2 regions of the Gracilibacillus pellucidus genome follow, and region 2 is predicted to be linked to the other one. Evidence: predicted binding sites of a transcription regulator. Region 2 holds the regulator's gene; the other holds the start of a gene.
The links. The regulator LexA, encoded in region 2, represses DNA repair genes until DNA is damaged. The targets are predictions, from matches to a motif close to CGAACATATGTTCG.
Positions count from the first base shown of each region.

Region 1: SH601_RS07045 (YhjD family protein) is a predicted target of LexA. The motif match lies at 3,741-3,754, and genes of this name have one in related genera.

Region 1 covers NZ_JAWZSR010000003.1:286,230-301,511, forward strand. Annotated here, with positions in the region: gene SH601_RS07015 (AraC family transcriptional regulator) at 1-678, shown strand, start outside; gene SH601_RS07020 (DUF3939 domain-containing protein) at 907-1,359, opposite strand; gene SH601_RS07025 (competence protein ComK) at 1,551-2,081, shown strand; gene SH601_RS07030 (hypothetical protein) at 2,184-2,411, opposite strand; gene SH601_RS07035 (RNA polymerase sigma factor) at 2,404-2,901, opposite strand; gene SH601_RS07040 (hypothetical protein) at 2,888-3,259, opposite strand; gene SH601_RS07045 (YhjD family protein) at 3,325-3,720, opposite strand; gene SH601_RS07050 (TVP38/TMEM64 family protein) at 3,898-4,566, shown strand; gene lepB (signal peptidase I) at 4,623-5,168, shown strand; gene SH601_RS07060 (alpha/beta fold hydrolase) at 5,310-6,224, shown strand; gene SH601_RS07065 (extracellular solute-binding protein) at 6,499-7,986, shown strand; gene SH601_RS07070 (pectinesterase family protein) at 8,006-9,013, shown strand; gene SH601_RS07075 (AraC family transcriptional regulator) at 9,185-10,066, shown strand; gene SH601_RS07080 (GrpB family protein) at 10,105-10,614, shown strand; gene SH601_RS07085 (PASTA domain-containing protein) at 10,755-12,182, opposite strand; gene SH601_RS07090 (ABC transporter ATP-binding protein) at 12,175-12,846, opposite strand; gene SH601_RS07095 (ABC transporter permease) at 12,862-14,280, opposite strand; gene addB (helicase-exonuclease AddAB subunit AddB) at 14,543-15,282, shown strand, end outside.
Region 2 covers NZ_JAWZSR010000008.1:121,547-136,828, reverse strand. Annotated here, with positions in the region: gene acnA (aconitate hydratase AcnA) at 1-1,155, opposite strand, end outside; gene SH601_RS13725 (ATP-binding protein) at 1,429-2,526, opposite strand; gene SH601_RS13720 (DUF2621 domain-containing protein) at 2,719-3,204, shown strand; gene SH601_RS13715 (Na(+)/H(+) antiporter subunit B) at 3,342-3,767, opposite strand; gene SH601_RS13710 (cytochrome c biogenesis CcdA family protein) at 3,810-4,514, opposite strand; gene SH601_RS13705 (metal ABC transporter ATP-binding protein) at 5,027-5,755, shown strand; gene SH601_RS13700 (metal ABC transporter permease) at 5,752-6,594, shown strand; gene SH601_RS13695 (metal ABC transporter substrate-binding lipoprotein) at 6,591-7,529, shown strand; gene SH601_RS13690 (YneF family protein) at 7,956-8,180, opposite strand; gene tkt (transketolase) at 8,321-10,321, opposite strand; gene SH601_RS13680 (DUF896 domain-containing protein) at 10,492-10,716, opposite strand; gene SH601_RS13675 (YneB family resolvase-like protein) at 10,790-11,452, opposite strand; gene lexA (transcriptional repressor LexA) at 11,714-12,334, shown strand; gene SH601_RS13665 (hypothetical protein) at 12,711-13,409, opposite strand; gene SH601_RS13660 (hypothetical protein) at 13,692-14,420, opposite strand; gene SH601_RS17660 (N-acetylmuramoyl-L-alanine amidase family protein) at 14,541-15,282, opposite strand, start outside.

The sequences.
Region 1 (15,282 bases), on a different contig from region 2:
TTACAAAATAGTAATACAAGAGTGATTGATATTGCTATCAAATGTGGCTATCAATCTCCAGATTCCTTTGCAAGGGCTTTTCGTGATTTGCATGGTATTAACCCATCTGAAGTAAAACTGAATGGTTCACTATTGAAATCTTTTCCAAAAATGACCTTCCAATTATCAATTGAAGGAGGAAATGAGATGAATTATCGTATCGAAGAAAGGGACTCTTTCCGAATTGTTGGTGTCCAAAAACGGGTGCCAATTATTTTTGAAGGGGAGAATCCAGAGATCACTGCCATGTGGAAATCACTGAACAAGGAGAAAATAGCACAATTGAAAGAGTTCGTGAACACAGAACCTGCTGGGATCATTCAAGCATCCACCAATTTCTCAGAAGGACGTATGGAGGAAGAGGGAGAATTGGATCATTATATTGGGGTTGCTACAACAAAAGAGAGCCCAGAACAATGGAGTTCATTGGAGGTTCCAGCTTATACTTGGGCAGTTTTTGAATCAATTGGCCCCTTTCCACAACACTTGCAAGAAACATGGGGAAGAATTTATTCAGAATGGTTTCCTTCCTCTCATTATCAGCAAACGAAAGGTCCAGAGATTCTTTGGAATGAAAATAGTGATTTTAATTCATCAACTTTCAAATGTGAGATTTGGATACCAGTTGAGAAGAAATAAATAGACTTTTAGCAGAAAAAAACGATACAAACGGTCTATAAGAAGCATTTCCGAGAATAAATTAAATAATAGGACAAGTACTCTAGTGAAAGAATGAAGGATAAAGTGCTGCTATATCCTTCATTCTTTATTTGCTTGGAAAATAGTAATGTCATCACCAATCGGTATAATCAAGGGTTCTGAGGGTGATTAACGCTTAACTTTTTCTTTATTCTGTTCAGACTCCTTTTACTTAGGTTTTTCTGTTGTCACTAACTGCTCCTGATCTGTAATATAAAAATCCATTTCTGGTCGTTCGTTAATCAAGTTTAGTTGTTCCAATTTAAAAAAGTTCACTTTACGGTATGGATCATGATCAATGACTGGTAATTCTTTTGTTTGTGCGATATATTGATCGACTGCTTGTTGGACTTGATCTAATGCATGTGCGATATGTTTGTCTTCTTCTTCAAATAAATCATACGTCTCCTTCGACATATAATAGTTCTTTTCTGGAATCGCCTTCAAAATAGGTGCTAATAATGTGTAGTCCAATGATAAATCATCTTGAATTAAAATTTTAAGTGGGATGTTTGGTGGTAAGTCTTTGCTGTAGGTATGGATGGCAGATCGTACTTCTTCTAACGATATTGCTTTTGTTGGGAATTTTTCCTTCTTGTCTTTTCTCTTTTTAAACCACAAATGATTCACCTCGCTTTTTGCGCAAATTTTAGTAAAAAAGGCCACTCAGTTGCTCTATTTAAGAAAATTATAGCAAATTTCAAGAAAAATAGTAGTGTGAATAGAAAAATAGGGCTTTTATCGTATGTTTGATTTCGAAAATGCCAATAACTTGTTACATTATAGGGGAATAAGTAAAAGGAGGAAGATAAATGGAAATGTTAATGGAGAAAGTTAGAGAAATTAGTCCGAAAACGTTGGCAGTTGTAGGTCACAAGACAGAGCAGGGGTACCTTACTAGAGTGATTGAGTATGAGGAAGTAGATGACTATGAAACTACTTTCAGTGCTCAAAAAGTAATGGATATGACGTGCAAATCATTTGGCATTAGTTTAAAAGGATTGATGGAAGGTACAAAAATGTTAAGTAAAATTACACATAAGCCACCAATTGCGATCGATCGGATAAGCGGGATGTATTTTTTTCCTGTCGAATCCCCTCTGAAAAAAACATGTACATGGATTGCTCATTCACACGTATTAGAACTGGAAAAAGTGGAACCACATTTAACAAGAGTAGTATTTAAAAATGGCCGCGATTTAGTGTTAGAAGTTTCTTATGCTTCGCTGATCAATCAATTGTACCGCACTGCTCAATATCGTTACCTGCTTAATAACAAGGTCCAGGATATCCTCGAAGTTTCTCAACAAGTAGCCGAAGCAAAATGGCATAAAGGGATCTAAATTAGTCATTTTCATTTTCTCTGTCTGTCCCCCCACTTTATCTTTTAATTTTGAAGTGGGGGATTACGGACGACAGCAAGAATCATTGTTTATATTAAAAATTTAAATGAATAGAAAAGGTATAGACAAAAATAAAATGATTATAGGAAATAAAGCGATTTTTAATGGTGTCCATTGTTTGGAAAAATAATCAACAGGATTTTTTGCTGGCGCATAAAGCCAGTTTGCGATCCGTTGTGATAATGATTTTTTTAGTGGAATTTCTGGTACTTCTATTTCAAATTCATCTAGTTTTTGATGTAATTCATCTGGAATATCATGCTTATTCATTATCATCAACCTCCAATAGGTGTTTAAGCTGTCTTAATGAGGTGTGTAGCCTTGACTTTACTGTTCCTATGGGAATTTGCAAAATATCTGCAATCTCTTTTTGACTTAAATCATGATAATAAGAAAATATAATTACAGACCTATGTTCATGCTTTAATTGCTGTAAGGCAGTACGAATTGTAAGTTTTTCTTCTAGTGAAACAGGTTCTTCTTGGTGTTGTTCGTATAAAAAAGGGAGTAGCTTTTTAAATTTATTTTGTCTTTTTAGTTTAGTTATCGTTAATTGATAAGCGATTCTAAACAAAAAGGTGCGAATATGGGACTTAGTGGGATCAAAATCATCTGCATATTTTTGAAATTTAATAAATGTATCCTGGACAATATCATAGCTTAATGCTTCATCTTGTGTGTAGCGGTAGGTGAACTGATAAATTTGTTGATGGTAAGTGTTAAATAGGTTTTCTATCTGGATAGGATCATTTGAACTCATCAGACCACCGCTCTTTAATTCCTTTATATACATACGCTAATCGAGTAATAAACCAAATGAATGTGACTAAAGAAAAAACGAATGTTTGGTGAAGGAAAAATTGTACCCAAGGGTTTTCAATATTCTCTCCTGAAAGCAAACAGACAAATAATCCAGTAATACATATAAATGTATAAATAGCAGCTACGATCATAGTATAATCCCATCTAGTCCAGTAAAAATAAAGATCTGATTTTTTAAAATCGATATTCCCCAGTCTGTCTTTTACTACTTTTTTGTTCATCGTAGCGATGAGCGTGACAAATAATCCACCTAAAACATTGGCAACGATCACACTAATCAACCAACCTATTTCCATTTTTATCATCTCCTTCATTTATTTATACCATTAATGGAGATGAAAGGTTCATTTTTTGAAAGAAATTACAGTTTTATTTTTTCCTTTTCTGAAGATACGGAATCATAAGCGTGTGCTAACAACTCTTCTAAAATCACTTCGACTTTTTTGCGAATAGCAGGATTAAAGTAATTTCGTTTTTCCTCTTTTCCTTTACAAAGGAACAAGTAAGAGGTGAACGAATCTTTTTTTTCAGCAGCTAATACTTGGATTTTCTCCTGTTGCATCTTCTTACGTAATTCTCGTCGCTCATTTGTTGCGTTTTTCTCCATCTTCTCTAATAGTGCAATATATGGTTCATTTATTTTAAATGGGGATAATTGGTTCATCTTTTGTAAATCATGTTTAATGACAGTTAAAGCCATTGATAAAAATAGAAAACGTGAAGCTAACTGCCACTCTTGTTCGTTTAAATATCTCATTTTCCATTTCCACCTCCACAAGAACGTTTGTTCTTATTATATGCTTACTTTAAAAAAAATGCAACATTTTAAGCAAAATAATAGGAATTTTTTGTGAAAGAGTAGGAAATGAGAAGAAAACGTATTAAAATATAGTGAAAAGAAAGTTTTTCGTCATATGAAGGAGTTATACAAGGCATGATAGCATACAATATAAGTAATTTAATCCATATAAATGTTGATCAAATAGATGCATTAATTGAAGCAAATGAATATGGTAAATTAATTGACTTTCTTCTGAAAAGTTATGCGAGCTTAGGTCCAATCCCAGGTTTTTTACTTCCGTTTATAGAGTCATTTCTCCCTTTTTTACCAATTATTTTATTTGTGGTAACAAATGCTGCGGCATATGGTTTGTTAGAAGGTTTTCTTTTGTCTTGGTCTGGTACGAGTGCTGGAACTATTGTCGTGTTCATTTTGGTAAGACGCTATCAACATTTGAGGTTTTTTAGATGGCTAAGTAGAAATAAACAAGTATCGAAAGTAACAAATTGGTTATCTCGTCACGGATTTGGACCACTATTTTTGTTGCTTTGCTTTCCATTTTCACCGACAGCGATTATTAATGTTGTAGCTGCCTTAACAAGTATGGGACTTTATCAATTTGTGTTAGCTGTCTTACTAGGTAAAGGTGTGATGGTATTTACCATATCGTATGTTGGAGAAAGTATTACTTCTTTTGCTGAAAACCCAATGAGAACGATTATAGTGGCGATAAGTGTAGTCATTCTTTGGGTGGTCGGAAAATATATAGAGAGCTATTTACAAAAAAGATCTGAGGAAAAAGATGGAGATAAAATGAATTAAATTTTTCCAAATGGGGTAAATTAGTAATAAAGAAAGTCCCTTTGGAGGGAAATGCTATGAAGAAAAAACGGATTTGGCAGATAGTACGTATTGTTATTTTTGCTTCTTTGTTGACCATCTTCTTCCGTTCTTATCTATTTGCGAGTTATGCTGTAAATGGTAAGTCAATGGAACCAACGCTATATGATGGGAATCTATTAATGGTTAACAAAATGGTATATGATATGATGGATATTAATCGGTTTGATGTGATTGTTTTTCATGCCAATGAAACAGAAGATTATGTAAAGAGAGTAATAGGTATACCAGGTGATGAGATAACTTATTCAGACGATGTATTATATGTGAATGATGAACCAGTTGATGAGCCTTATTTAGAACCGTATAGAGAACAAGTGGAACGATTAACAGAAGATTTAACGTTGGAAGACTTAACAGGAGAAACGACTGTACCAGAAGGACAATTGTTTGTATTAGGAGATAATCGAACGAAAAGTTATGATAGTAGAGATATAGGATTTGTTGACCAAGGTTCAGTAGTCGGAAAAGTCGATATTCGCTATTGGCCAGTATCAGATATTAATTTTACATTTATTAAATAAGGAAAGTATTTCAAATAAAAGCTCGTTCTAGCAAAGTATGTTTGTGGAGCGGCTTCTTTTTTTGTGGAATTATATGGTATAATCGTGGTGAGAAAAGAAGGCGTAACAAGTATTTATAAAAAATTAAAAAAGAGGTGTGAGATGACAACTATTTATAAGAGTAAAGGTGGTAAACAGGTATTACATGATAAATACGAAAAATACTTGAACACTTTACTCTTCGATGTGGGAAGAGAGTATGTAGAGACTAGGTTTGGGGAAACACATGTACTTGTGGCAGGACCAGAGGATGGCCAACCGGTTTTTGTTTTTCAGGGTGGTAACTGTATTAATCCGATGACACTTTCATGGTTCTCATCATTAGCTAAACGTTATAGGATATATGCTCCTGATACAATTGGTCATCCTGGGCTTAGTGCTGAAACTAGAATATCTGCAGAAGACCAAAGTTTCCCTCAATGGATTGAAGATGTAATGGAGCATTATCACATTCAAAAATGTGCATTTGTCGGACCATCTTATGGTGGTGGGATTATTCTTCGGTTAGCGACATTCATGCCGGAAAAGATAGCGTGTGCTGTTTTAGTAGCTCCAGCAGGTATTAATCTTGGCTCTAAACGGCGTATGATAAAGGATGTTTTATATCCACTTATTTGTTTCCGCATTACTTCATCAAAGAAACACCTCAAAAAAATGACAAATGCTATGTCGGATAATATGATGAAAGACATCGATAGTGAGTTAATCGGGGATGTCATGAAATATGTCAAGCTCGAACAGAACATGCCTAAACTTACAAACAAAGAAGAATTAGCAAACTATCGTGCTCCTACTTTAATAATCGCAGGGCAGAAGGATATTTTTTTTCCGGAAAGTAAAATACATGATAAAGCAAAAGAGATTATTCCTAATTTAGTAGCATTTAAAAGTTATGACATGAGTCATTTTCCTTCAGAAGAGTATCTAGTGAAAATGAATAAAGAGATCAGGATGTTTCTTGATAAGTATTATGAAGAAAGTGAGATAATGCATAGGAATAGGGTAAACTCCTTGTAATGCTTGTTTTAGGAGATGTACAGTAGAGCGAGAAAATAGGTGAATAAGAGGCGGTAATTCTTGCCGTCTCTTTGAGAAGTGAGATTTAACCGATAATCAATCTATTAGGAACGACAGCAATATTGGTCAATTTTTTTAGCAATCCTTGTTAATGGAATGAATAGGTAAGTATGTTACAATTCTTTTGAAAACGCTTACCAAAATAAAGAGATTCTGAAGAAATTGACGAATATTGTTTAATAGAAGCGTTTCTTATATCAAGGAGGGGTACAAAGTGAAGGGATACCATGTATTAAAGGCAAGTATGTTTAGTTTGTTGTTCGTAATATGTGTGGCGTGTTCGAGTAGTTCCAGTGCTGGTCAATCAGATGAAATTACCATCATGGCTAATTTAACATCTGCTCAAGCGCCAGCAAGTGATAACCCCATTATTGAAAAAATAGAAGAAGCTACAGATACAAAACTAGACATCACATGGGTAATGGATGAAGTATACGATGAGAAGATGAACGCAGTTATTGCAACAAGTACAGTTCCTCAAGCTTTGTTTGTGAAAAATCAAGATTCATTTAAAAAGATGAAAGATTCCATCGATGAAAATCAATACTGGGATATTGAGCCGTTTCTTGAGGATTATGAGTATTTACGTAATCTGAATCCCGATGTATTGGACAATACTAGAGTGAATGGTAAATTGTATACTTTATATTCCGGGCGTGACGCATCACGATGGGGATTGATTTATCGTAAAGATTGGGCAGATAATTTAGGGTTAGATGCACCGACAAACACGGATGAATTATATGAAATGTTTCGAGCATTTACAGAAGATGATCCTAATAACAGTGGTGAAGACGATACAATTGGTGTAGCAGCAGCTTCAGACCTTGTATATGGTGGTTTTAAATTTACTAGTTCATACTTTGGAACACCGAACAATTGGGGCGAAAAAGATGGTGAACTACTTCCAGAATTTATGTTTGATGAATATATCGATACGATGGATTTCTTTAAAGATTTAAGAGGAAAAGGTTATGTAAACCAAGACTTTCCTGCGACGAGCCAAAGTGATCAAAATGATATGTTAATAACAGGTAAGGCTGGAGCGGTAGTAAGTTGTATTTGTAGCGCAGGAAGCTTTCAAGATCAATTACAAGCAAGTGATCCAGATGCAGTATTAGATGTACAAAATCGCATTTCAGGACCAAATAATGGCCCAGGTAACTGGTCTAATTCGGGTTATGGATCGGTTGTGTTATTTCCGAAAGCATCTAACGAAACAGAGGAAGACTTAAGAAACGTATTAGCCTTTTTTAATGAATTAATGAAACCTGAAAATTATAATTTACTTACTTATGGGATTGAAGGAACACATTATGAAGTGGTAGACGGTAAAGCGAAAGGTATCGAATCTGCCACAGAACAATCACAACGTGAAGTTCGTCCGGTTTTAGGACTTGTTATTGGTGATGAAACAACGGTCGATGCATATCAGCCATATCCGAAAAATGAACTATATGCGAAACAATATGAACAAATTCGTGATAATAACAACATTTTAATTAATGATCCAACCGCACCACTTGATTCAGAGACATTTGGTCAAAAAGGTGGAGCACTTCAGCAAATTATCGATGACGCAACGTCTAATTATATGCTAGGTGATCTTGATTTAGATGGATTCAATGAAGAGATAGACAGATGGAAAGCAGAAGGTGGAGAGCAAGTAATCGAAGAATATAATGAAGCATATCAACAATAAGTAAAGTAGGTGTGATGGAATGAGTTATGATATCACTAAAGTAGAAGAGAAGTATCAGCTAACGATTGATTTGATTGTTGATCAACATAGTAAAGTAGATGAAATACAAGGGAAAAAGGTATATACAACGGTTGCTTCCGCTTTAAGTAGTATAGAAGATGGAGCGGGCAACATTTTTATAGCAAAAGGAATCTATTATGAAAAGTTAGAAATAACCTCTCCATCTGTTACACTAGTTGGAGAGGATCGTGATCAAACGATTCTAACTTATGATGTAGCGAGTGGGACAAAGAAAGATGATGGTTCCACATATGGTACGTTTGAAAGTGCAAGTGTAATCGTCAAACAAGCTAATTTCACTGCTTATCATCTAACATTTGCGAATGGCTTTGACTACATGGCAGAGTATACGAAAAATGAGAATGATGAAACAAGAATGAAAAATGTTCAGGCCGTTGCTTTTCGGACTGCAGAAGCAAGTAATCACACGAAAATAATAGGATGTCGTTTTAAAGGATATCAAGATACGTTGCTTGTAGATAAAGGAACACACTATTTCAAAGACTGTATGATTGAAGGTGCCGTTGATTTTATTTTTGGAGCAGGGCAAGCAGTTTTTGAAGAATGTGACATTATTTCTTTAGATAGAGGAGAGTCCTTTAATAATGGATATATTACAGCAGCAAGCACTTCTATTCATACACCGTATGGTTATTTATTTGAAGCTTGCCACTTATTAAAGGAATCAGCTACAATGAAAAATGAAACCGTTTATTTAGGAAGACCTTGGCACCCAGGTGGAGATCCAGATGCACAAGCAAGTGTTTTGTTTTATCGTTGTAATATGGACGGCCATATTAAACGTGAAGCATGGACAGAAATGGGAGGGTTTTCGCCAATGGATGCAAGGTTGTATGAATATCAAAATCAAGGGGAAGGTTCTGCTGTTAATGAGAACAGAAGAGAGTTACCAGAGAACGAAGCAGATGCGTTTCGTCATTACTTAAGAGAACGTTGTATAAAGTGAGACTTCAATCAGTGGGAGTGTGTGACTCCCACTGATTGCTAGCGAAACTTATCAGGGCGTTAGCGTCCGTTTATCCCCCACTTACCTTCTTTGTTTTCACTCGAAATTTGAAGTGGGGGTTTTACAGACGTTTGCTCCGTGATAAATAATTAATCACAGAGGTGACTTTTCATGGGAGAATTATCAGTACCAGTTCAAGATGAATATGTACCAGGCTTTTTAATCCAAGATAAGAAGGAACCTTCGCAAATGCCTATCTATCATCGACATGTAGGTTATGAGATTGTATGGCTGAAAGAAGGAGAGGCAATGTACATGTTTGAAGAAAAGGTATATCGGTTACGAAAAAATGCGATTCTTCTTTTTAAAAGCTCCGAATTCCACCGGGTAAGTTTAAAAGAAGGAGCAACATATGAGCGAATCGTCGTGATGTTTACCGAAGATTTTCTCCCTGATAGTCATCCTATTTATCAAACATTTTCTTCTTTTTTAGAGCAGCTTTCTTCACCACATTTCTTATTGAATCTATTCGTCTGGCAAACAGAAAAACTACAAGTGATTACAGATAATTTATTGCTAGAGCACAGGCAGCAAGATAGTTGGAAACAAAAAGAGGCGATTGAATTATATTTATTAGAATTGTTACTTTTTATTTGTCGAGAAGTCAAAAATGAACATAAAGATATCCTTTATCAAAAAATAGAACAACATCAAAATAAAAAAATGGCTGTTCATGACCGGTTAATTAAAGAGATAAATGATGTTTGGAACACGGATTGGCGACTAGATAACATCGCAGCAAAATTACATATGAGTAAGTATTATGTGTCTCATTTTTTTAAAGAAGAATTTGGCGTGACGATTCAAGAATATATTTTGCAAAGAAGGGTATTTGAAGCAAATAAATTACTATCAGAAACAGATATACCAATCCATCAGATTGCGGAATATGTTGGTTTTATGTCTGCTTCTAGTTTTAATAGAAGATATAAGGAAAAGACAGGAATTACGCCGAATCAATATCGGAAAAACAATAAGCATTTCGAAACATAGAAAATGCAGATGAAGATAAAGATAAAGGAGACGGCACAATGGAACAAACAATAGTAAACCTACAAGAATATAGTCCTGAATGGAAGAAACAATTTGATCTAGAGAAGGAGCAGCTTGTAACTGTTTTGATGCCACAAGTAATTGCAATAGAACATATTGGCAGTACTTCTGTTGAAGGGATAATGGCAAAGCCGATTATAGATATTCTTGTCGGTATGAAAGATTTGCGGGAGGTCCATGACTTTGTGCAACCATTAAAAAAGCTCGGTTATGAGTATGTGCCTAAGCAAGAGTTAAAGGATAGACGCTTTTTTAGGAAAGGTGAATGGGGAAAAGGAACTGTTCATTTGCATATTTGTGAATTCGGCAGTAGTGAATGGATAGAAAAAATACTATTCCGAGATTATCTAAGGTCACATACAGAGGCAGCTAAAGAATATGAAGAAATGAAAAAGAAACTAGCTTTTAGCTATAAATATGAGCGACAGACATATACGAAGAAGAAAGAGCCATTTATCAAGAGGATAATAGAGAAAGCTAGAACATAAGTTTATCATGGTGTAAAGGCCTGTAAAAACCCTATTGTTTTCATTACTTTCAAAATGTTGAAACTAATGAAAACAACTAAGATAGACATAAGAAGCCACTGAAAATCAAGAGATTCTCAGTGGCTTTTACATGACTTGGATTATTTCTCTACATCATCCATCTCAACAGCTTCATCCATCTCGATATCGATATCATCATCAGGACTGTCAAACATACCTGGCTCCGCATTTTTATTATTGCTGACCCGTATTTCTACTGTATAGTCCATCGACACATACTCATTAAATTGACTCATACCTACAACGGTTCCTTTTACTTCTGGAGCGTCAACATATTTGACGATATAGGAAATGCTTGCTCCTTTTGATTGATAATCATCGTAAAATGCTCGAGGTAGATCGCCTTCCAGTTGGCCACGATAATCTCGTAAATATGGTTTGCCTTCTGAATACGTAACGGTAATATTTTGATTATCTTGTTCTGTTATCTCTGTTCCTGGTTCAATGGACTGTGCAATAAGTTGTCCGTATTTAACATTATTATGGAATTGTTGTTTAACGGTAACGTTTAAACCTTCATAATTCATTGCTTCATCCATCGTTAAGGAAGCAAAGTTAGGTACTTCTGTTGCTTCTCCAAGTGAAATAGTGATTTTCATCTTTTCTTTTTTGGCAATCATTTCTTCAGGATCAATGTTTTGCTTGCTTACAAGTCCGGTCTCTATTTTTTTCGATGGCTTTTCTTTGAAGCTAATTTCTATATCATTTGCTTCTGCCCATTGCTCTACTTCTTCTTTTGTTTTGCTGACAAAGTTTGGAACCTTAATATCTTTTTTGAACACTTCTTCACCTTTGGAAAAGTAGACAGTAGCATTGTCTTGGCGCTTATACTCTTCTTCATTTATAGACTCATCTCTAATCACAAAACGAGTGAAATCCCCGTTTTCAATATCTTCACTGTATTCTGTTACGATTTGAAGATTATCCGCCTTATTTTCGTCTTTCCATGCTTCTGCTTCACTCAATGTCATTTCTTCGAAGGCTGGCAACTCGATATGTGCTTCAGGATCTGCACCGATGCTACTAGTTAACGTGATTGTTGAGCCTTTTTTCACGCGTTTACCTTGTTTAACCGCTTGTTCGATAACTTGGTTAGCATCATATTCCATGCTATATTCTTGTTCTAGAGCTATTTCCATCTTGTTTTCGTCCGCCCATTTTCTTGCTTCGGCAACAGGTTCACCGATAAAGCTTTCCATTTTTACGTATTGCGTAAAGTAGTAAATGAACCCGATTAATAGAAGAAAGATAGCGCCACTCCCGATATAAATCAACAATTTGATTCGCTTATTTCGTTGATAATTCGGATCAATTTCAATTTGATCGTTGTGCTCAGTAGTCTCAGGTGTATATGTTTCTTGTTTCGGTGTTGGAGATGTTGTTTTTTTCTTAGGCGATTCTTTTGTTTCTTCTTTTTCTTGCTTCGGTTGTTGTTCTACTGGATTTTTCTTCTTTTTATCTAACTTATCGTAATTATCTTTATCAAAATTGGAAAGGAAATCACTCATGGTTATGCAAGACGCCTTTCTTTAGATAAAATGTTTGATCAGATTGTTGGGCAATATCGTTAGAATGGGTAACCATTACGATGCATTTATTGTGCTCATGGGCTAAATTCATAAAAATATCGATAATTTCTTTTTCCATTTCTTCATCTAAATTTCCGGTCGGCTCATCGGCAAGAATAAGTTCCACATTTGTTGAGAGCGCACGTGCAATTGCTACACGCTGTTGCTCTCCACCAGACAGTTTATTGACAGTACGGTCCGCTTTATCTCGAGAGATGCCAATGTAATCTAACAAATTATAAGCAACTGTTTTATGTTCGTTAGGTAGTTCATTTTGCGTAATCGACATAGCTATTAGTACATTCTCTACTGCTGTAAAAGTAGGGATGAGGTTGTAACTTTGAAAAATAATCCCGATTTTATTACGACGATATGTTTCGTGACCGATTGCTTCAAGATTTTGACCGTTGAATAGCACCTCACCAGTGTGTGGTTTATCCATGGCGCTTAGTAGTGATAGTAACGTTGTTTTACCTGATCCTGATTGACCTAAAATTGTATAAAATTTTCCTTTTTCAAAGGAAACATTTGTATCTTTTAAGATAAAGCGACGACTTTCGCCATCTTGATAATAATAATTTAAATCTTTTGCTTCTAATATCATGATTGGTGCCTCCTTTTACATCATTATTTTCTTAGGGTTTAGTCGTACAATATAAATTAATGGAATAAGTGTTGATAAAAGAATTGTTAACATTCCGACTACATAGAAGAATAAGACGAATTCTCCTGATAAACTAACTTCATAAGCATCAATTACATCTGTAGAAGATACTTGCGGATCTAGCTCTGTATAAGAATAGAAATCCTCCTCTTGCGAACTGTTAGATTCAATCATCGAACTAGAAACAGTTTGTGCTAGTAGATTTCCGGTGAAGAGGGACAAAGTCATTCCGATAATGGAAATGATAATAACCTCTGTCATGATTTGTCCAACTACACGTAGACGAGATTCTCCTAATGATAGATAGATACCAAGTTCATGTTTACGATCACGTAGGAATAGCAAAACAACTAAACCGATAATAAGAATGGTAGTAATAACAGCAACGATCAATACATATTTAGCTAGAGTAGACATCGACTCGATTGGACCAGCAATATTCTCGTATGTATCTGTAGCGTGATGCACAATATAATACTGCGGTAATAATGGTAATGTCTCCTGCTCAAATGCTTCCGCATCCTCTGCATTATTTAGGACGAAGATTGGTGAAAGATACATATCATCCATGGACAAATCATCATCAAGCCCATAAGCAAATTGCGACTCTTGGAAAATCATTTCGTTAGGTACATAAAGTGTATTTTGATATTCACCATCCATAAAATCATGGAAATCATCGTCATTATTTTGCTCTGTATTAACGGTTGTAGGTTCGAAAAGCCCAATGATTTCTAATGGAACGTCCCGTGAATCAGTAATGCTTTCCTCCCCAGTCTCCTCGTCGTAATCATAGACTTGGTTTAGTAAGTTAAATGTATCCCCAACTTGTAAATGGTTTGCTTCTGCTAAATTTTTAGAAATAATGGTCACAGGACTTCCGTTGGTAATTTCATCATCGTTAAATACACGACCATCAATTAGATTAGCCTTCCCTTCTTCAAAGTCAAGAATGGATGCGTAATTAACCCCTTTGATTTCGAAGTGTATCATATCATCGCCAAAGTCCACTTCTCCTGCTGTTCCTTCATATCTTTCCATATCTTCTGAAGGGAGATAGTCTGTTGCGTTATAATCATAGTATTTAACATATGGTAGTTCTCCGATTTGTTTAATTAAATCGGTTCCAACAGAGCTAAAATCAATTTCCATTAACTCCGATTCATCTAGTTCTTCAATTTGCTCATAATCAAGCTCTACCGTTGCAGCGGTTCCAAGTCTTTCTTTAATGTTTTTCTCCACATTACTTGTTGCTTGTGAAATGGAAATTGCACCAGCAATTACATTTCCGAGAATAAATAAGACGGCAAGTAGAATAAAAGATTTGCCTAATCTTCTCGTAACACTTAGTAGTCCTCTCTTAAAAAAGTTCATCATCTTCCCCCTGTTTTCTATAATGTCTTCAAAAAAATAATTCCTATATATTATAGACGTATTAACTAAGGAAAAAGTTCCGTATATTACAAAAAATTATAATTTCTTGTAATAAAATGAATAAATAACTGTATCTTCTTAATTCATGGTAAAGACATCTATCATATTCTTATTTTAAGCAGCTATCATTTTACTCAGGAACGTACGTTTGATATAATCTGTGATAGAATAAACAAAAGGAATAAGAAAGTAGGTGTCTTCTTTGTTGCGATTTTTAATTGGCAATGCAACGGTGAACAAAAGTAAAGAGTGCCTCAAGGAAATAAGACAAGAGCTTGCCTCTAACCCGCAAGGACCTCCAATTATCTATCTAGTACCAGATCAAATGACCTTCCAACAAGAATATGCATTATTAAATGATCCCGATGTCAATGGCTCGATTCGTGCACAAGTATATAGTTTTTCACGATTAGCTTGGCGTGTTATGCAACTAACAGGAGGGGCAACAAAGAAATACATTACATCAACTGGGATGCAAATGATGCTGCGAAAAATTGTGGAAGAAAGAACAGAAGAGTGGAAAGTATTCCAAAAGGCTATTGAAAAACAAGGCTTTATTGAACAATTAGAAACCATGATAACGGAATTTAAACGCTATTGTGTCACACCAGATGCTATTCATATGCAAATGGAAGAAATGGAACGATTTCAGCATCAAACAATTAGTGAAAAGGCGTTACATAATAAATTAGATGACTTAGTTTATATTTATCAGCAATTGACAACAGCACTTGCTGGTCATTATATGGACAGTGAAGATCAATTACAGCAGTTAATAGAAAAGCTAGAAACAACTAATTTTCTGGCGGACACTACTATATATATTGATGGTTTTCATCAATTTACACCACAGGAATTGTTCGTAATAGATGTCATGTTGAAGAAAGCAAAAAATGTCACGATTACATTAACCGTTGATAATGTAAACAATGAAGAAATAGT
Region 2 (15,282 bases):
AATTAAATCTTGTGGACGTTTTGGACCAGAAAGATTTGGTTCTAATTCAGATAGATTAATTTCTACTAGATCAGTAAAATCTGCATCTGCTTGATCAGGTGAATACCATAAGCTATTTTCTTTACAATACTTTTCTACTAAAGCAATTTGCTCTTCACTTCTACCCGTTAAGCGAAGATAATTTAACGCTTCTTCGTCAACTGGGAAGAAACCACAAGTTGCTCCATATTCAGGAGCCATGTTAGAAATAGTAGCGCGATCAGCTAACGGCATATCTTTAAGACCAGGCCCGAAAAATTCTACAAACTTACCAACAACCTTTTTCTCACGTAATACTTGTGTTACTTTCAATGCTAGGTCAGTAGCTGTTGTTCCATTAGGGAAGCTACCTGTAAATTTCACACCAATAACATCTGGTTGCGGGAAGTAAGATGGTTGTCCAAGCATACCTGCTTCCGCTTCAATACCACCAACACCCCATCCTAGCACACCTAAACCATTAATCATTGTCGTATGTGAATCCGTACCAACAAGTGTATCAGGGAAGGCCTCAACTTCTCCATTTGCATTTTCTACTCCATGGACAACATTCGCAATATATTCTAAGTTAACTTGGTGAACAATTCCTGTTGCAGGTGGAACTGCACGATAGTTATCAAATGCTTTTTGTGCCCAGTTTAAAAATTCATAACGTTCAGCATTACGTTCAAATTCTAATTCCATATTTGCGCGTAACGCATTTCTTGTTCCATACTCATCAACCTGAACAGAGTGGTCAATAACAAGATCGACAGGTACTTCTGGATTGATCTTGTCTGGAGATCCACCCATATCAACCATTGCTTTACGTAATGACGCTAAATCTACTACTGCAGGTACACCTGTAAAATCTTGCAAAATTACACGTGAAGGCTTGAAAGGAACATCCTCGCCTTCTTCTTTCCCCCAGTTTACTAGACTTTTAACATGCTCATCTTTAATTACGTGACCATCATGTTGACGAATTAATGATTCAAGTAAAACACGGATAGAAAATGGTAGACGATCAATATTACCAATTCCTGCTTCTTCTAATGCTTTTAATTGGTAATAGTTATACTTCTTACCATTCAGTTCAAACTGCTTTTTAGCTTGAAATGGATTTTGATTTGTCATTTCGTCAAGTTACCCCCTTAAAAATGTTAGACCGTAATCCGATCTTGCATATCTCTTAATACTATGTAATATAGTATGCACCATACTATTTTAAATGAAATCGGTTTATAAGTAAAATAATTAATAATGTAACGTCCTTTGTTCATTATGAAGCACGACTTCTACCAGGGAACTAACACTGATTTATCCCCCACTTAACTTCTTGTTTATACTTGAATCTTGCCGTGGGGGTATCTCGGACTTTTTTATCTTAATAAAACCTAGCAAAATTACTTAATCTTCAGAAAAAGGCAGGCATATGCTAAATGTACTTCCCTTTCCATTTTCCGATTTTATTTCTAATCTACCATTATGATTATCGATAATTTGGTTGGAAATCATCAATCCTAAACCCGTACCATTCTTCTTCGTTGTAAAAAAAGGCTCTTTCAATTTATGGATGAGATGTTTTGGTATACCAGGACCTTGGTCAGCAATAGAAATCACACATTCTTGCCCATTACGATAGACTTGAACATGAATCATACCTCCATTTGCCATTTCCTCGATTGCGTTTTTTATTAAGTTAATAAACACTTGCTTTAACTGAGACTTATCACAATGAACCATATAATCACCTTGGACCTCTAGCACTAAATCGATATCATATAAATTAGCTTGCGTTCGAAGTAAAATAATGACATCTTGCAGCATTATTTGTACATTTTCATTACACTTCTCATCTGTCATCGGTTTCGATATAAATAACAACTCTGATGTGATTGCATTGATCTTATCAATCTCATCCATCATTATTTTATAATACTCATCTTTATTTGTGATACCACCTTGCAATAATTGAACGAAGCCCTTCAAGGAAGTAAGTGGATTTCGAATTTCATGTGCGATCCCAGCAGCTAATTGACCAGCGATGGACATTTTTTCAGATCGAATCAACATTTCTTCAGCTTGCTTTTTGTCAGAAATATCCCGAGATAAGGATAAGACCTTTTTTTCACCTTGAAATTCTATTACTTGTAGGATGATTTCAAAGACTATAAAACGCCCAATATGATTTCGAATATGTATATAAAATTTCTGTTCATTATGATTGTTCATATCAAAATAGTTTTTTATATTTATTAAATCATCTCGCATGATATAACGAAAAACAGTTTGTCCTATCGCTTCCTGTTTACTAAATCCAAGTACTTTTTGTACAGAATCTGATATATATTCAATCTTTCCAGAATAGTTATTGATACACGCTATATCAAATCCATTATTTTCCATCTTTTCAACAATATCTTTCGGTAAGTCAAACAACTTAATGATCTTATTTTTGTCAGGACCGGCATCAGCATTTTCTGGTTGATCGACATAATTCAGCAATTTTATACCTCCCCACTTTTTTGTTTGAAAATAATTTTAGTAAAAGTCTAATTATGCTATAATATCAACGATCTAGTAAATTATATGAACAAAAGAAATAATCATGCCTTATTTGACGATTTATTGTTATCTTACTATAATTTTACATGAAATAAAATAGTTAAACCAAGAAGATTGGTAGGTGTAAAACATATGTCCTCATCTTTTATGTTATTTATCATGACATGGACTTTTATTTTATTAGGACTTATTGCTATTGGCGGCTTCTTTATGTTTCGAAAATTTCTGAAAAGTTTGCCAAAAGATGATGGAAAGTCTGATTTAGATTGGGAAAAATACTATATTGAACAATCGCGTCACCTCTGGAAAGAGAGCGAAAAATCACTTCTTGAAGAATTAGTCTCACCTGTTCCAGAGCTTTTTCGAGATGTAGCACGACAGCGAATCGCTGGAAAAGTCGGTCAAATTGCTTTAGAAAAAAACGAGAAAAACATCACACAAGAAATATTAATTCAAGGCTATATCATAGCTACTCCGAAACGCGATCACCGATTTCTGAGAAAGAAATTAAAAGAGAAGAATATTGATGTGAACAACTATGAGCATTATTTCAACTACTCACCAGAAGACTACCGTAATAAAAAATACGCAGCAAGAACACGTAGTAATATGAGATAACCGTGACTTGCTGCGTATTTTATTAGCTTTTTTTACAGTGCAAATGTCCGTACCCCCCACTTCAAACGCTCAAGTCAAAACAAGGTAACTAGGGGATAAACGGTAACTAACTTCCTGATAAGTTTCCATTTATGTTTTTAACGATCACTTGAAATAGTTAAAACAATGGTCATTGTAACACCAATAACTGTTAAATATACTCCAAGGTCAAATAGCATTGCTGTTGCTAACTCTATCTCACCAAAGATAGGTACATGAAAATAGCCAAATGTTTGACTTAATAATGGTTGACCAAAAATAAAGGCACCTACACCTGTTGCAATAGCAATTAGTAGACCCACACTGATCATTGTACGGTAATTAACTGGTAATATTTTATTTACCGCCTTTTCTCCATATGCCATGTACATAAGGACAATTGCTGCAGCAGTCATTAAGCCGCCGATAAATCCACCACCGGGTTCATTATGGCCTGCGAAGAACAGATTGACTGCAAAACCAAAAAGGATAAAAGCTATTAGCACAGTCATCGTTTTAAGGATTAAATCATTTGTTTTTACCATTCTATCTCCTCCAACTATCTATAGTATCTCTTACTTACCTAATTAAAATCCTGTGAAATTAAATAGCCCCGCAAGAAAGGATGTTAATTTTGTCATTAAATCAAAAAATAAGAAGAATCCCATGAAAATCATGACATATCCACCTATTTTCACTAACTTTTGCGCATTATTTCTAATCCACTTCATTTTACCAATAAAGAAGGCAAGGATAAAAAATGGAACAGAGAAACCTAATGAATAAGCAGTCATTAAGATGATCCCCATCTCCGTATTTGCTGCCGCAAGAGAGATTACCGCCATTAGAATTGGTCCTGTACAAGGTGTCCATCCTAATGAAAATGCCATCCCTATAATGAAAGAACCGATAAATCCTGTCGGTCTATTTTTGAAATGTACTTTTCTTTCCTTCATTAGAAAATCAAATTGCAAGGCACCAACAATAATAAGACCGAAAAAGATAATTAATATCGCACCGATCTGCCTAATTAAATTATCCCATCTAATTAAAAACTCTCCAATAAAACTTGTTGTAAATCCTAGAACTATAAAGATACTGGAAAAGCCCAACAAAAAGAATAAAGTGTGGAGAATACTTTTGTAGTTAAACATTGCCTTTTCTTCTTTTATATCACTTACACTCATTCCCGTAATATAGGAGAGAAATGCAGGATACAGTGGTAATACACAAGGAGAAATGAAGGATAAAAAACCTGCACCAAATGCAATAAACATATTTACTTCATTCAAATCGGTCACTCCAAACAATGCCAAAAAATAGACATTCATTATTGTGAAATATATTAAACTTGTGGATTTTATGTAGAACAAAAACAGTTTTTTTGATCATTCTTTCACCAAAAATATAGCATAATAACAAAAGAATAACAAGAGTAACTTCCTTTCTATTCAATACTCCAAACGATACCGACCTGTTTCTTCATATTTATATATACCAAATTATTTTATTACAATGGAAAAAACCCAACTCCTAATAAATTTCGTTAATAAACCATTAAAATCTAAAACTCTCACTGTTTGAACGTGCACTTTATTGTATTATTTTGTACATAAAATGAATATTGATAAGAAATTTAAATGTTGGAAATCGTAATCTTTACAAATTGATTTACGAGGAGTATACTTTAATTAAAGTTTACTTAGGGAAACTTTTTTACCCAAAAGACATATTATATATCCAAAATGTATAACGTTTTATTATAAACAATGAACTCTATTTATTAAAAGAGGTGGAAACTAGCATGATTGCAGTGGAAAATTTGTCTGTTACATACGATGGCAGAACAAATGCAGTAGAAAAGGTTAACTTTACGTTCGAAGAACCCTCAATAGTTGGCATACTCGGTCCGAATGGTGCTGGTAAATCAACGTTAATAAAAGGAATGCTAAAGTTAATTCCTAGTGAAGGACAGACTTATTATAATGATGTTTTGCTAAAAAAAGTACAACGAAAAGTCGCGTATGTTGAACAAAAAAGCGCAATTGATTACACTTTCCCTATTACAGTGAAAGATTGTGTTTCACTCGGACTCTATCCATCAGGTAAATTGTTCAAGAAAATCTCAAATGAAGACTGGAAAAAAGTTGATAATGCATTAGAAAAAGTAAAAATGATTGATTTTAAAAATAAACAGATCGGAGCACTATCTGGTGGGCAGTTCCAACGTGTGCTTATGGCTAGAACTCTCGTACAACAAGCAGACTTAATTTTTCTAGATGAACCGTTTGTCGGAATTGATGCGGTTAGTGAAAAAATTATCATGGAAATTTTATTTGAATTCCGAAATCAAGGAAAAACTATTTTTATCGTGCACCATGACTTAGGCAAAGTGAAGGATTACTTTGATAAGTTAATTCTTATGAATCATCACCTTGTTACCTATGGTGATACGGAAGATGTATTTGTCGATAAAAATCTTATTGCAACATATGGTGATTCCATTATTGTCAAAGGCGGTGAAGAAAAATGATCAGTAATTTTATTGATGGCATTCTGCAATATCATTTCTTGCAGAATGCTCTAATAACTTCTACCGTCATCGGGATTGTAGCTGGAGCAGTTGGTTGCTTTATTATCTTAAGAGGTATGTCGTTAATGGGTGACGCTATTTCACACGCTGTGTTGCCTGGTATAGCTATCTCGTTTATATTAGGATTTAACTACTTTGTCGGAGCAATTGCTTTAGGTTTAATTGCGTCATTTATTATTACGTTTATATCAAATAATAGTAAAATTAAGAACGATGCAGCTATCGGCATTACGTTTAGTTCCTTTCTTGCCTTAGGTGTTATTTTAATCGGCGTTGCAAATAGTTCAACGGATTTATTCCATATACTCTTTGGGAACGTATTGGCCGTACAAGACTTTGATAAATGGTTAACAATTGCTATCGCCATTATCGTTTTAATTATATTGTTTATTTTCTTTAAACCGTTACTCATTACTTCTTTCGACCCGAATATGGCAAAAGCCTTCGGTATGAAAGTAAATAATTATCACTATTTACTCATGATTTTATTAACACTTGTATCTGTTACTGCGATGCAAAGTGTCGGTACTATTTTAATCGTAGCAATGTTAATTACACCTGCTTCCACTGCATATCTGTACACTAATAGATTAAGCTCAATGATCTTCCTTGCTTCTTTTTTAGGAGGGATAACGTCGATTATCGGCTTATTTATCGGTTATAGCTTCAATATAGCAGTTGGTTCTTGTATCGTATTAACATCTGCTCTCATTTTTCTTATTAGCTTCTTTATTTCGCCTAAACAAGGCTACTTTAAAAGAAAGGTGGTTAGTTCATGATAAAGCATAACAAAATCGCTATTTTTGCCAGTATGTTTACTGCGTTTCTATTGTTATTATCAGCCTGCGGCGGTGATGATAACTCGTCTGACAACGATAAATTAGATGTTGTAACAACAAATTCAATTATTTGGGATATCACAAATAACATCGCTGGAGAAAAAATTAACTTACACAGCATCGTCCCTGTTGGTAAAGACCCACATGAATACGAACCATTACCTGAAGATATTGTTAAATCAACGGATGCTGACTTAGTTTTTTATAATGGATTAAACCTTGAAACAGGTGGTAATGCTTGGTTTAGCAAATTAATGAATAATGCTAATAAACAAGAAAATGAAGACTATTTCCCTGTTAGCGATGGTGTTGACCCACTCTACCTTGAAGATAGCAATGAAGAAGGAAAAGAGGACCCTCATGCTTGGTTGAATTTAGAGAATGGTATCGTGTATGCACAAAATATCACAAAGCATTTATCTGAAAAGGACCCAGATAACCAAGCGTTTTATGAAGAGAATCTAGAAGAATATGTTGCGAAATTACAGGAATTAGATGCAGAAGCGAAAGATAAGTTTCAAACCATTTCTGATGATAAGAAAATGATTGTCACAAGTGAAGGTTGTTTCAAATATTTCTCGAAAGCTTACGACATCCCATCTGCTTATATTTGGGAAATTAATACGGAAGAAGAAGGAACACCAAACCAAATCAAAGATCTTGTGACCAAATTAAATGAAACGGAAGTACCTGCGCTATTTATCGAAAGCAGTGTAGACGATCGTCCAATGAAAACTATCTCGAAAGAAACAGGCATTGATATTTATTCAAAAGTATTTACAGACTCTATTGCTGAAGAAGGCGAAAATGGAGATAGCTATTATTCCATGATGAAATGGAATCTAGACAATATTTACGAAGGTTTATCACAATAATTACCTGATATGATTTCCATGTAATATGGAAATCATATCTTTTTTTGATTCCGCTTCTATTCGTTAAGCAAAAAGAAAAAGCACCCTAAAGGATCCCTTTTTCTATAATACATAATTATCGATATCTTTCACTTTATAAAGTTGAATTCTTTCTTTGAAAATGTCTACTTCCGAAATATTTGTTATTTTGCTTTTCTCTTGTTCTGTAATAATATTGTTATCCGTTAATTTTTAAAGCAGTTTTTCTATAACAAACTTTTGTTTTAGATATCCCTCAACTAAATGGAGGCTTTCAATCTCATACGCTTAAAACATTACAAGCCATTCTCTCTGCTATCATTTTTTCTAACAGAAAGAATGGCTTGGAAAATAAGTTTCTTACATTTTTTATACTATTAAGAGACCCCTATAATATGGTCCGAAAACCTATTTGCTATCCATTTGATTGTTCATTGCACGCATCATTTGTTTAATTTTCTTCTGCGATGGTTTTTGGCCCATCTGCATCATTAATGTTCTTAACATTTGCTCATTAATAGGTGGGTTTTTCTTTAAATAACTCATCATGTATTTTCTCGCGATAAAAAAGCCTAGGGCGATCCCGGCTAACAAAGCAACTACGAGCAATACAATCCAAATCCAAGTGCTCATTTACTTGTTCCTCCTTCAATTTCTCTCTAATACAGTATATTAAAAGTCGATTAATAATACAAGCACTACTTATGTATAACTACTGTTTAAAAAAAGAAAATGGGACGAGGAACTTCTCCTCTGTCCCATCAACCATTATATTAGAATAATTCGTTCACATGTTTCACAACATTTTCAACAGTGAAACCATATTCTTCGATAATCTTGTCACCATTTGCAGAAGCACCAAATGTGTCGATTGCAATAATTTTACCTTCTAGGCCAACATATCGCTCCCAACCTAATGAAGAAGCCATTTCAATACCAACACGTTTTCTTACTGTGCTTGGTAATACAGATTCTTTGTAAGCTGCATCTTGTTTGTCGAAACGATCAAATGACGGAATACTTACAACACTTACATCTTTACCTTCTTCTTTTAATGCTGCTTGTGCTTTTACTGCAAGCTGTACTTCAGATCCAGTTGCAACAAGAATTGCATCAGGTGTTTCTTTCGTTGATGGACTAATGACATATCCACCTTTTTTCACACCTTCATACGCATGTTCAGCAGTACCAGGTAATGTTGGCAAGTTTTGGCGTGTAAGTACTAATGCAGTTGGCTGTGAAGTAGATTCAACAGCTAAACGCCACGCAGCTTGTACTTCATTTCCATCAGCAGGACGGATAACAGAAAGATTAGGCATTGCTCTAAACGCTGCTAATTGTTCAACAGGCTCGTGAGTCGGACCATCTTCCCCTACTGCAATAGAATCATGTGTTAATACATATGTTACAGGTAGGTTTTGAATAGCAGATAAACGAACTGCTGGACGTAAGTAATCACTGAATACGAAGAACGTACCACCGAACACTTTTAAGCCACCGTGTAATGCCATACCATTAAGCGCTGCAGCCATAGCAAATTCACGTACACCAAACCAAATATTACGCTTGTCAGGTTCAGCTGCTGAGAAATCACCAGCATCTTTTAGGTTTGTTTTGTTAGATCCAGCTAAGTCGGCACTTCCACCAAATAATGATGGTACTGCTTTAGCCACCGCATTTAACACTTCACCAGATGTAGCACGAGTAGCTGCTGCATGAGTACCAGCTTCATATACAGGTAATTCTTTCTCCCATCCTTCTGGAAGTTTGTCATTAATTGCATCCTCTAATTCTTGGCTTAATTCAGGATAAGCTTTCTTATATGCATCGAATAGTTCATTCCATTCTTGCTCAGCTTTTTTACCGTTTTCAACAATTTTCGTTTCAAAATCTTGGTATACTTCATCTGGAACAGCAAATTCTTCATGATCCCAAGCATAAGTTTCTTTTGTTAGTTTCACTTCATCTTGACCAAGTGGTGCACCATGTGATGCAGATGATCCAGATTTGTTAGGAGAACCAAATCCGATTACTGTTTTTACTTCAATTAATGTAGGTTGATCAGTGTTTGCTTTTGCATCTGTAAGTGCTTTAGAGATAGATTCTGTATCTGTTCCGTCTTCTACACGGATTACTTGCCATCCATATGCTTTAAAACGATCTTCTACATTTTCCGAAAATGCTTTATTCAACTCACCATCTAAGGAAATATCATTAGAATCATATAGTGCAATAAGTTTGCCTAATTTCAAATGACCAGCAAGAGATGCCGCTTCATGTGAGATACCTTCCATCAAGTCACCATCACTTACAAGTGCAAATGTGTAGTGATCTACAACATTGAAGTCATCTTTATTATATTTAGCTTCTAAGTGTTTTTCAGCCATTGCCATACCAACACTCATCGCAATACCTTGTCCAAGTGGTCCAGTAGTTGCTTCTACTCCATCTGTATGATGAACTTCTGGGTGACCTGGTGTTTTAGAACCCCATTGACGAAATTCTTTTAGGTCATCGATTGATACATCATAACCAGCTAAATGTAGTAAGCTGTATAACAACATTGACCCGTGTCCTGCTGATAATACGAAACGGTCACGGTTAAACCATTTAGAACTTTTCGGGTTATGGTTCATGTGTTCAGTCCAAAGAGTATATGCCATTGGTGCTGCGCCCATAGGCAACCCTGGGTGACCAGAATTAGCTTTTTCAATAGCGTCTATTGATAATGTTCTAATAGCATTAATAGACTTTTGTTCAATTTGCTTTGCCATCGTAAATTTGTCCCCTTTCAATATACAAAAAAATATGTACGCACATCTATAATCCTATAACGAAATGAAGTCAAAGACAAGTATCTCTATTCAAAAACAGAGCATTTTCTTCAAAAACAGCAATGTTTAACAAAATTTTCTTGTATAAACAAAGAAAAAGCAGCAAAATACTACTTTTTCTTTTGTAACTTTTTAAGTTTTTCCGGAGTAACGTCATTCCCATTCGGGTCAACGACTGTCATCCCCTTCATATGATTTTTAAATGATTTTCTCACATTTTTCAAATAAGCTTCACGTAATTCTTTTTGTTCTTGTTTTTCTTCTACTGTTAAGCCTTCTTTTTTCGATTTATTTGCAAGCTCATTAATTCGAGCAATTTTATCTTGTGATAACATCGAGATTGTACACCTCATTCCTTTTAAAAATGAAAAAAAGTATATGACATCATCGTCTATACTCCCTATCATTCTAATCTTCATCTTGTAATTTTTCAAGTGTTTGATACTCTTGGTAACGGCGATGTACCGTTGCTTTGGATACATCATAACCCATTCCTCTAAGAACAGATGCAATCTCTTGAAACGTAAGCTTATTGCCCTTCAATCTAACAACTTCTTCAATCGGGAATTCTTTTCGCTCACGTCCTGTCGCAAGATGTTGATTAGAAAGGTTTTTAGCTGGATTATAGCCGTTGCTTACTGCTTTTTTCATTCCTCGTCTTATTTTGGCATTATGTAATTTTCGCTGATACTCTTCTACTATGGACACAATTTGCAAAACCATTGAATCCCCTTCTGACAAATGAAGCTCACCATTATGTGATAATGTGTAAATCGATATACCTAAACGATTCAATTGATGTAACAAAGCTATTTTCGTATTTCCTCTACCTAGTCTAGTCTCATCCTGAACCAGAAGGGTGTCAGCTTGTCCATTTTGAAATGATTCTAACATTTCAAAGACACCCTCTCTTTCAATCTCATAGCCGCTCTGTTTCTCTTGTATCGTCTTAAACACATTAAAATTATATTGATTAGCGAAATATTGTAGTTCTTCTGCTTGTCTTTTAAGAGAAGTTTCTTGTGCATCCTTCTCTGTACTTACACGACAATAAATAATTGCATTAGTCATTTTTCTTACTCTCCTACTTTATAAACTAGTTACTACAGAATAATATAAAAAGATAATAGCTAGTATAAAGGCAACTAAGTAAAAAATGTCAACTTTCGATAAATTTTTTAACATATTATCCCTCCACAGAACTTTTGTTCGTAACCATATTATACACGAACGAATGTTCATGTCAACAGATTTTTCGAACGAATGTTTGTAAAACAATTGTTGCTGTGCTATAATTTACTTAATAAATAATACGTGTGAGGAGATTTTAATATGACAAATCTATCAAAACGGCAAGAAGAGATTTTGGCTTATATTAAACAGCAAGTAGAATTAAAAGGATATCCACCATCTGTTCGTGAAATTGGGGAAGCGGTCGGCCTAGCATCAAGCTCAACTGTTCATGGACACTTGGCTAGATTAGAAAAGAAAGGCTACATTCGTCGTGACCCTACGAAGCCAAGGGCTATTGAAGTCCTTCCACAAGAAGGCGAAATTACTATTCCAAAATCTGAGGCTACTTTTGCACCAGTTATCGGGAAAGTTACAGCAGGTCTACCGATTACTGCTGTTGAAAACATTGAAGAGTATATCCCAATTCCTTATAACGAAATGCATGCAAGCGACCAATTATTTGTATTGATTATTGAAGGCGATAGTATGATAGAAGCTGGCATTTTAAACGATGATAAAGTAGTAGTTAAACAGCAAAACACAGCTGAAAATGGAGATATTGTTGTTGCAATGACAGAAGATAGTGAGGCTACGGTTAAACGTTTCTTTAAAGAAAAAGACCATATTCGCCTACAGCCTGAAAATGCAACAATGGAGCCATTAATTTACGAAAATGTTAGTATTTTAGGGAAAGTCGTAGGGTTATATCGAACCGTTTAAATGGATACCTCCTGCCTGATATAGAGTGCGCACTATTATAGTCGCACTTCTTTTTTCTTAATACCATAATAATATTATGTTAACTATTTTGCCCATAATAATCCCCTTGGCAATTGATTCATACTGCCAAGAGGATATTTTTCTTATGATGGTGATGACTGTAGCGCTTGTATCCCACATTACTGGTACGTCTAATTAAACAAAGGTACCTCTTTGTCAATGGAATATCTGCTAATGTCACTTCTAGATATATGCTCATTGAAAGAAAAATAGTAGCAGACCGTATCTTTCTTCATGTTAGGACTACCTGAAATCTTTTGATCGAGTATAGAAGATTTATACAGGCCAATTTACACTCATCAAATGTCTTTTTACTTTATGGCAGGATTCCTCCACCGTTTGGCGGTGCTGGTAATGTGTGTGTCGGTGCAACACCTGGCGTTTCGCAACGATTTGGATTGACATCACAAATATTACCGCTTGCGTCTTGAATTACTGGACGTGTTACCGTAATCGTTGTTTTTAAGATTACTTTAAATAGGATACCTTGAACAAGATCGATTCCTGCTGCCCCGATTACAGGGACACCTGGCTGAACAAAGATACCTTCGATTTCCAATGGTGTTTCCGTTAACGTATCTTCTGGACATGCTCCAGGGAAGTCGGTGTGTTCTTGGAATGGAAGACTAGTATCCAACGTAACGGGCAATTCAATATCTAAAATAGAGATTGTAATGGATGCAGGTAAAAGACCAATATTAACTACTTTATCCTTAATAACACGTGCATTTTGTGTTACAGCATCTAAATTCGGTACAATATTAACAGAAACAATATCATCTAACACACCTAAACCAGCAAACGCTGTAATTGGTAATGTTGACTCCGCCACTTTTTGTACGGTCTTTGTTCCTACTAATGAGTTTACTACTACACAATCGTTGGTTAATTGTGCTGGTTTTATTACTGGTTCTGTCACATTACAGTTACAACCTTCTACTTTCTTTTTCGCTTTTGGTCTTAAAGGTAGTTTTGCAGGAACCTCAACTTTAACACCACAATTGTTACTTGCCATTATATCGCTTCCTTTCACTCTTATTTCATTATGAAACTAACTTTAATTTTGCTAGCCATTTTCCAACTATCGCAGAACTGCTCATGGCATAAGATCTTTTATTTTTAGTGCAATTGATACTTCAATGACTGCAAATCCTAGAGCTGTGCAGCGATTTGCAATTATTTCTTTCGTTGTTCATTCTAGTTTCATAGCTTTCTCCAATATATAACAAGAACAGCCAGTTGATTGCATTTTTTGTACTGACTATCCAGTCTTAACTAACCTTGTTAGATGATTAACCTATGGTAAAGGTAAAATGCCTCCACCATTTGGCGGTGCTGGTAATGTCTGTGTCGGTATAGCGCCTGGCGTTTCACAACGGTTTGGATTAACATCACAAACATTTCCGCTTGCATCTTGGATAACTGGTCGTGTAACCGTAATCGTTGTTTTCAATACTACTTTAAATAGAATACCTTGAACAAGATCAATACCAGCAGCTCCAATTACAGGTACACCCGGCTGAACAAAGATACCCTCTATTTCTAATGGAGTTTCCGTTAGTGTATCTTCTGGACATGCTCCTGGAAAATCTGTATGCTCTTGGAACGGTAAACTTGTATCTAATGTTACAGGAAGTTCAATACCTAGAATCGAAATAGAAATGGATGCCGGAAGTAGACCGATGTTGACTACTTTATCCCTGATAACTCGTGCATTTTGTGTAACTCCTTCTAAATTTGGAACTACATTAACTGATACAATATCATCTAGCACACCTAAACCAGCAAACGCTGTAATTGGTAATGTCGCTTCCGCCACTTTTTGAACTGTCTTTGTTCCTACTAATGAATTTACAACGACACAATCATTCGTTAATTTCGCTGGTTTAATAGCTGGTTCTTTTACGTTACAGCTGCAACCAACTATCTCTTTTTTCGGAACAATAATTTCTTTTCTTGCATTTGCTTTTTTCTTTGTAGAGACTCTTGCTGAACTTTGTACTCTTCCACACTTATTGCAAGCCATTATACCCCATCCTTCTTTATTCAAGATTTTTTTCCATTAAGGATTCTCTTTATTTTACTGATTTCACCAAGTTTGGTGTGGGCATTTACGATAGTCGTTATTACTTTTGTTTAGCCTTTTTTAGAATGTGTCTGCATTTAACCGTCTTTGCAGCTCTTTTACCATCATTGAAGGATTACTAATCACCCCATCCACTGGTGTTCCTAAATACATTTGAAGCCTTCGAATTGTTTCAGGACCAAGTAAACCATCCGCTGATGCACCAACTTTATCTTGCAACGATCGAATCACCATACTTCCACCGTTACCAAATGTTATCCCATTTACGATCATCGTTGTCACACTATTTCTAACTTGATTACTAATGATGCCATCTTCCACTGTACCTAATGCCCGTTGTAAGGCGCGTGTAGTCTCGCTTCCCCACCTACCATCCACGATTAAACGATTAGATAATTGTTCTTCTTTTGGTTTCACACTTACAGCACGTGATATATTTCCTCTTACCTTCTTTTTTAAGTTAAAGATACGAACAATCCCATTCACATGACCTTGCGCAACTTTGTCTAAAAAAGAGGAATCCTTTAACTGTTGTGCATCCTCTTCTGAATCGATAAATCCATTTTCCGTTAGAATGGCTGGCATTTTTGATTCACGTAACACATGAAAATTTGCATTCTTCTTCCCTCTGTTCGTCCAATCCATATAACGATTGATTTCATTATGCATGGTCTCTTGTCTTTCACTACTTTGCGAAGAATTGGTCGAATTAGTATGAATATAATCTTCATAACCTGTTCCACCACCAGCATTCACATGAATACTAACGAAATAATCTGCTCCCCACCTGTTTGCGGCATTC